3 regions of the Nocardiopsis sp. CNS-639 genome follow, and region 1 is predicted to be linked to each of the others. Evidence: predicted binding sites of a transcription regulator. Region 1 holds the regulator's gene; each other region holds the start of a gene.

Region 1 (2,263 bases):
TGGACGCCCTCCACGTAGATCCGGCTCTCCCGGGCCGTGCGCGCCCGCGCGCCCGGTACCGCCACCGACCCGGAGGCGCTGCGCAGCGGCCCCCGTGGAGCGGTGGAGGGGCGCACGAGGGTCACCGGCTCGCCGTCGACCAGGAACGCGGCGGGGGCGAGGTCGAACACGCGGCGGCGGCCGTGCCGGTCCTCCAACGTGACGGTGGCCTTGTCCCAGGCCATCACCGCCCCGCAGAACGCCTCCTCGGCGTCCTCCACGACCAGTTCCCTCTCCAGGGGCACCTCGCGGACCGCCTTCTTCTTCGGGCGGCGCCAGTCCCCGGCGAGCACGTCGCGGCCGTAACGGCCGGTTCCCTTGGTAGCCACGGTCGTGCAGTCTACTGGTGGCGCGCGCCGGCGCCCCGTCGGCCGCGGCGCGTGCCGCGTTCCCGGCGGGAGCAGGGGTGACACGGCCGCGCCGCGGCTTCACCACCCGCGGGTAACCGTCAGGGTTTGCGGCCGGGCATAGACTTAGCACTGAGGACCATGGAGTGCCAGGAGGTGGCGAGTGCTGGATGAGCGCAAGCTCGCGGTCCTGCGTGCCGTCGTCGAGGACTTCGTCAACACCAACGAGCCCGTGGGTTCCAAGGCCCTGGCCGACCGGCACCGGCTCGGAGTCTCCCCGGCGACCATCCGCAACGACATGGTCGCCCTCGAGGAGGACGGCTACATCGCGCAGCCGCACACCAGTGCCGGACGCGTTCCCACGGACAAGGGGTACCGGCTCTTCGTCGACCGGCTCTCCTCGGTCAAACCGCTCTCCAGCGCGGAGCGGCGCGCCATCGAGTCATTCCTCACCGGCGCCGTGGACCTCGACGAGATCGTCGCCCGGACCGTGCGGCTCCTCGCGCAGCTCACCCGCCAGGTCGCGATCGTCCAGTACCCGTCGCTGACCCGCTCGTCGGTGCAGCACGTGGAACTGGTCCCCCTCGGGGGGCAGCGGATCATGATGGTCGTGATCACCAACACGGGCCGGGTCGAGCAGCGCGTCATCGACGGCCTGGGAGAGGTCCACGAGGCCGCCGTCAACGACCTGCGCGCGATGTTGAACCGGGCCATCGCCGGACGCCACCTCGGCGACGTGCCCGACGCGGTGGAGGACCTGCCTCCGCAGGTGGCGCCCGAACACCGCCAGATGGCGGTGTCGGTCCTCTCCGTCCTGCTGGAGAGCCTCGTCGAGCGGCACGAGGAGAAGATCGTCCTCGCGGGGACGGCCAACCTCGCCGCCGTCGACTTCGCCGCCAGCCTCAGGGACGTCCTGGAGGCACTGGAAGAGAACATGGTCCTCATCCGTTTGCTGGGAGAGGCCAAGGACCCGTCGATGCTCACGGTGCGCATCGGCGCGGAGAACTTCCACGAGGGCCTGAGGTCCACCTCCATCGTGTCGGCGGACTACGGTGTGGGAAACCAGTCGCTCGCCAAGATCGGTGTGGTGGGACCCACCCGGATGGACTATCCGGGGACGATGGGAGCAGTACGCGCCGTGGCTCGCTATGTCGGACAGATTTTGGCAGGACAGTAACCCAGTGGCCAGAGACTATTACCAGGTTCTCGGAGTGCGTCGCGACGCGTCCAAGGACGAGATCAAGAAGGCCTACCGGCGGCTCGCGCGCGAACTCCACCCGGACATCAATCCGGACCCCGCAACCCAGGAGCGCTTCAAGGAGGTGACCCAGGCCTACGAGGTCCTCTCCGACGAGAACAAGCGCCGGATGTTCGACATGGGCCAGGACCCCTACGCGCCCGGCGGCGGCGGGGCCGGGGGCTTCGGCGGCGCGGGCGGGTTCGCCTTCGACGACATCATGAACGCCTTCTTCGGCGGCGGCCAGCCCGGCGGGCGCGGCCCCCGGGAGCGGGTCCGCCGCGGGCGCAGCATCAAGATCCGCGTCGAACTCGACCTGGTGGAGACCGCGTTCGGGGTCAGCAAGGAGATCACCTTCCCCACCGCCATCCTGTGCGAGACCTGCCAGGGCGAGGGGACGGCGGCCGGTTCGCACCGCACCACCTGTGAGATGTGCCACGGACAGGGCGAGGTCTCCCAGGTCACGCGGTCCTTCCTCGGCCAGGTCATGACCTCCCGCCCCTGCCCCCAGTGCTCGGGCCAGGGCTCGGTCATCACCAACCCCTGCGGCGACTGCGCGGGCGAGGGCCGGGTGCGCGAGAAGGTCACCCGCACCGTCAAGATCCCCGCGGGCGTCGACGACGGCACCCGCATCCAGCTC
Region 2 (2,263 bases), on a different contig from region 1:
CGGCGCACGATGTCGGCGCCGATGGCCTCGTCGCCCTCCAGCTCCAGCTTCTCGAAGGCCGGGACGCTGGCCTGGAGCAGAGCGACACCACCGCCGGGCAGGATGCCCTCCTCGACCGCGGCCTTGGCGTTGCGGACGGCGTCCTCGATGCGGTGCTTGCGCTCCTTGAGCTCCACCTCGGTGGCGGCACCGGCCTTGATGACGGCCACGCCGCCGGCCAGGCGGGCGAGACGCTCCTGGAGCTTCTCGCGGTCGTAGTCGGAGTCGGTGCGCTCGATCTCGTTGCGGATCTCGTTCACGCGACCGGCGATCGCGGTGGCGTCACCGGCGCCGTCCACGATGGTGGTCTCGTCCTTGGTGACGACGACCTTGCGGGCGCGGCCGAGCATGTCGAGCTCGGTGCTCTCCAGCTTGAGGCCGACCTCCTCGGTGATGACCTGGCCGCCGGTCAGCACGGCGATGTCGCCGAGCTGGGCCTTGCGGCGGTCACCGAAGCCCGGGGCCTTGACGGCGACGGACTTGAAGGTGCCGCGGATCTTGTTGACGACCAGCGTCTGGAGGGCGCCGCCCTCCAGGTCCTCGGCGATGACGACCAGCGGGCGGCCGGCCTGGAGGACCTTCTCGACAACCGGCAGGAACTCGTTGTTGTTCGAGATCTTGGAGTTGACGATGAGGATGTAGGGGTCCTCGAGGACCGTCTCCATGCGCTCCAGGTCAGTGGCGAAGTAGGGCGAGATGTAGCCCTTGTCGAAGCGCATGCCCTCGGCGAGCTCGAGCTCCAGCCCGAAGGTCTGGCCCTCCTCGACCGTGATGACGCCTTCCTTGCCGACCTTGTCCATGGCCTCGGCGATGGTCTCGCCGATCTGGGGGTCGCCGGCGGAGATCGAGGCGGTGGAGGCGATCTGCTCCTTGGTCTCGATGTCCTTGGAGAGGTTGCCGAGCTCCTCGTTGATGCGCGCGACGGCGGACTCGATGCCGCGCTTGAGGCTGATCGGGTTGGCGCCGGCGGCGACGTTGCGCAGGCCCTCGCGAACGAGCGCCTGGGCGAGCACGGTGGCGGTGGTGGTGCCGTCACCCGCGACGTCGTCGGTCTTCTTGGCGACCTCCTTGACCAGCTCGGCCCCGATCTTCTCCCACGGGTCCTCGAGCTCGATCTCCTTGGCGATGGAGACACCGTCGTTGGTGATCGTGGGGGCGCCCCACTTCTTCTCCAGGACGACGTTGCGACCCTTGGGGCCGAGCGTGACCTTGACGGCGTCAGCGAGCTGGTTCATGCCGCGCTCAAGGCCGCGACGGGCCTCCTCGTCGAACGCGATCAGTTTGGCTGCCATTGAGTTCTTGTCCTCCCGTGACCGGGCTGATACGCGATGGGACGAGGCATGCGCCCGCGACGGACGACCGCGGAACCTCCCGGCAACCCTGCTGCCGGGAGCCGCGATCTCGCAGCCTCGATCCGGTTAGCACTCAGTGAAGGCGAGTGCTAACCAGTTCCCTTTTTAGCACTCGACCCCGGCGAGTGCAAACGATGTGGTCACGATTTCCCATCCCGGCATTTCCGCATCTACCTGCATAAACACCGTATGACATGCGGGTTTTCCGCGCTGAGCGGACGGAGCCGCGCACCGGTTCCCACCTCTCCCGGCGCGCGGCTCCGCTCCCGCTCCGGCCCTGCTCCACGGCCCCCGGCCGGGCTTCGCCCCCGGCTCCGGACGGACCCCGGCCCGACCCGCGACAGCGGCGCCCGGGTCAGGAGCTGAGGCGGCGCATCGCCCGCGACCCCCCGGCCAGAGCGGCGACCGCCAGCACCACCGCCACGGCCCAGCCGAGGGCGACCGAGGCGTCCCACTGCCCGGCGAACAGGGCGCGCTCGGCGTCCACCACGTAGGCCACCGGGTTGGCCCGCGAGAGCGCGTACAGCCACGGCGGCGCCAGCTCCATCGGCAGCAGCACGCCGGACAGCAGCATCAGCGGCATGATCAGCGTCTGCACGATGGGCGCGAACACGTAGGTCTGCTTGACCGCCAGGGCCGCCAGGTAGGACAGCGTGGCCAGCCCGGCGCCCAGGACGGCGAGCAGGAGCAGCCCCACGACGGCGCCCGCCAACGACGCCTCGAACCCGAGCGGCACCACCAGCACGAGGATGAGCGCCATCTGCGCCAGCATCATCACCACGTCGCGCAGGACCCGCCCCAGCAGCAGCGACACCCGGCTCACCGGGGTGGCCAGCAGCCGCTCGTGCGCTCCGGAGGACATCTCCGGCAGC
Region 3 (2,263 bases), on a different contig from region 1:
GCGGAGGGTGGACCGCCACCGCTCGTTCACCGCACGGGTCAACCGGCCGGGTCGGGGCGGTGCCACACTGGGGCCATGGGCGAGAGCGGACTGCGTGAGGCCAAGGCCGGGCTGCGGAGGGGTTTCCTGGAGCGGCGGCGCGCCCGGGGCCCCGAGGAGCGCGCCCGGGCCGGGTCGGCGGTCCGCGACGCGCTGCTGGACGTCCCGTGGCTGGCCATGGGCGGGACGGTCGCCTGCTACTACTCCGTGGGCGGCGAGCCCGACACCCGCAAGCTGGTGGCGGCGCTGTGGAAGCGCGGCGCCTACGTGCTGCTGCCCGTGTTCCTGCCCGGCGGCGAACTGGACTGGGCGGCCTTCGACGGGCCGGACTCCCTGGCCCCGGCCGGTCACGGGCTGCTGGAGCCCGTGGGCCGCCGCTACGGGCCCGACGCGCTGGCCCGGGCCGACGCGGTGGTCTGCCCGGCCGTGGCCGTGGACCGGCGGGGGACGCGCCTGGGGCGCGGCGCGGGGTGCTACGACCGCGCGCTGGCCCGCAAGGGCCCGCACACCCCGGCGATCGCCCTGGTCCACGACGAGGAGTTCGTGGAGTCGCTGCCCGCCGAGCCGCACGACCGGCCGGTGGACGCCGTGGTCACCCCGTCCGGCGGGGTGCGGGTCCTCGGCGCGGGCGTGTGGCCGGGCGGGCCGGCCGAGCGGGAGCGGCTGAGCCGGAAGGACTGAGCGGGAGCGGCCGGACCGCGGGGTGGGGCCGGGGCGGGATTAACCCGGGCCCCGGGGGCGTTGTCGCTGGCGGTCGCGCTCCGGCGGCGCCCGGCGTCCGACCGCTCGCGCCCCCGCGCCGGTCCCCGTGGGCGAGGCCCTGTCACGGCTCCGGTCGGCGAGCGCGTACTATTTAGCAGTCAACGGGCGAGAGTGCCAGCAAGGAGGACCCGAACAGTGCCTACGTACCAGTACGCGTGCACCGAGTGCGGCGCCCAGATGGAGGTCGTGCAGAGCTTCAGCGACGACGCGCTGACCGTCTGCCCCGAGTGCGAGGGCCGCCTGCGCAAGGTGTACTCCGCCGTGGGCATCGTCTTCAAGGGCTCCGGCTTCTACCGCACCGACAGCGGCAAGTCCTCCAACAGCTCCGTGCTGACCGGCTCGGGCTCCACCGAGAGCAAGGACAGCGGGAACTCGGGCTCCACCGACTCCTCCACCGCGTCCTCCGCCTCCTCGGACACCAAGGGCTCCTCCTCGGACACCAGCAGCAGCACCACGGCCAAGGCCGGCAGCACCAGCGCCACCGCCGCGACGAGCTGACCGCCGGGCCGTTGACCGCCCACCGCGCCGCCGACCCCTCGGCGGCGCGCGGCATGTCCGGCCCCGGTGCGGGTGCGCCGGGCAGCCGCCCGCCGCGTCCCCGACCGGACGCCCCGGTGCGCGGCCCGCGCGATCGGGCCTGTGGACAACCTCCGGACGGCCCCTCCGCGGCCTAGCGTTGAGGTTATGACCAACGCCGCACCCCCGCCCTACCGGCACCGTCGCGCGCTCACCCGGCTCCTGGACCGGCACCGGCGCGTCATCGCCGCCCTCCTGGCCGCCTCCGCGCTCCTCAGCGCCGTCCTGGCCGTACGCCCCGCACCCGTACCCGTCACCCGTGTCCTGGTCGCCTCCCGCGACCTCGGCGCCGCGGACCCCCTCGCCGAGGGCGACCTCACCGCCCGGGACCTGCCGGCCGGGTCCGTGCCGGGCGGAGCGCTCGCGGCCGACACCGCGACCGCCGGGCTCCGTCTCAACGCCCCGGTACGCCGGGGAGAGGTGATCACCGACGCCCGGCTCGCCGACCCTCCCGCGCGGGCCTACGGCCCCGGCCTGGTCGCCGTTCCGGTGCGGGTGGCCGACCCCGGCGCGGTGGGCCTGCTCTCCCCCGGCAGCCGGGTGGACGTCCTCGCCGCCGGGGGCAGCGACGACCTCGCGCCCGCACGGGCGGGCCCCGCCGTGGAGGTGGTCAGCGACCGTCCCGTCCTGGCCCTGCCGGAGGAGGAGTCCTCGGGCGGCGGGGAGGGCGGCGCGCTGATCGTCGTCGCGGCCACGCCCGTCGAGGCCAGGAGTCTGGCGGGCCACGCGGCCGCCTCCCGGCTGTCCATCACCATCCGCGGTTGACCGGCGACGTCCGGTGGGCAAAGCTGTCCGGGCGCCGCGGGCTCCCGCCCGGGGATCCCGCTCCGGCGCCCGTACGGACACCACGAGTATGTAGGGCTTGTATCCATGCAAGGCTTCAAGA

The links. Region 1 encodes HrcA, which represses chaperone genes, less so after heat shock. Its sites were predicted from a motif close to TTGGCACTCTCNNNNNGAGAGTGCCAA; they were not measured.
Region 2: the regulator HrcA is predicted to act here: its motif matches at 1,497-1,523, upstream of groL (chaperonin GroEL).
Region 3: the regulator HrcA is predicted to act here: its motif matches at 893-919, upstream of G011_RS0118925 (FmdB family zinc ribbon protein).

What each region holds. Positions count from the first base shown of each region.
Region 1 is NZ_KB906854.1:365,066-367,328, forward strand. It holds gene G011_RS0101435 (DUF3097 domain-containing protein) at 1-368, opposite strand, end outside; gene hrcA (heat-inducible transcriptional repressor HrcA) at 550-1,563, shown strand; gene dnaJ (molecular chaperone DnaJ) at 1,568-2,263, shown strand, end outside.
Region 2 is NZ_KB906856.1:396,025-398,287, reverse strand. It holds gene groL (chaperonin GroEL) at 1-1,331, opposite strand, end outside; gene G011_RS0107185 (ABC transporter permease) at 1,747-2,263, opposite strand, start outside.
Region 3 is NZ_KB906865.1:157,987-160,249, forward strand. It holds gene G011_RS0118920 (5-formyltetrahydrofolate cyclo-ligase) at 76-720, shown strand; gene G011_RS0118925 (FmdB family zinc ribbon protein) at 937-1,299, shown strand; gene G011_RS0118930 (SAF domain-containing protein) at 1,486-2,142, shown strand; gene G011_RS0118935 (MscL family protein) at 2,248-2,263, shown strand, end outside.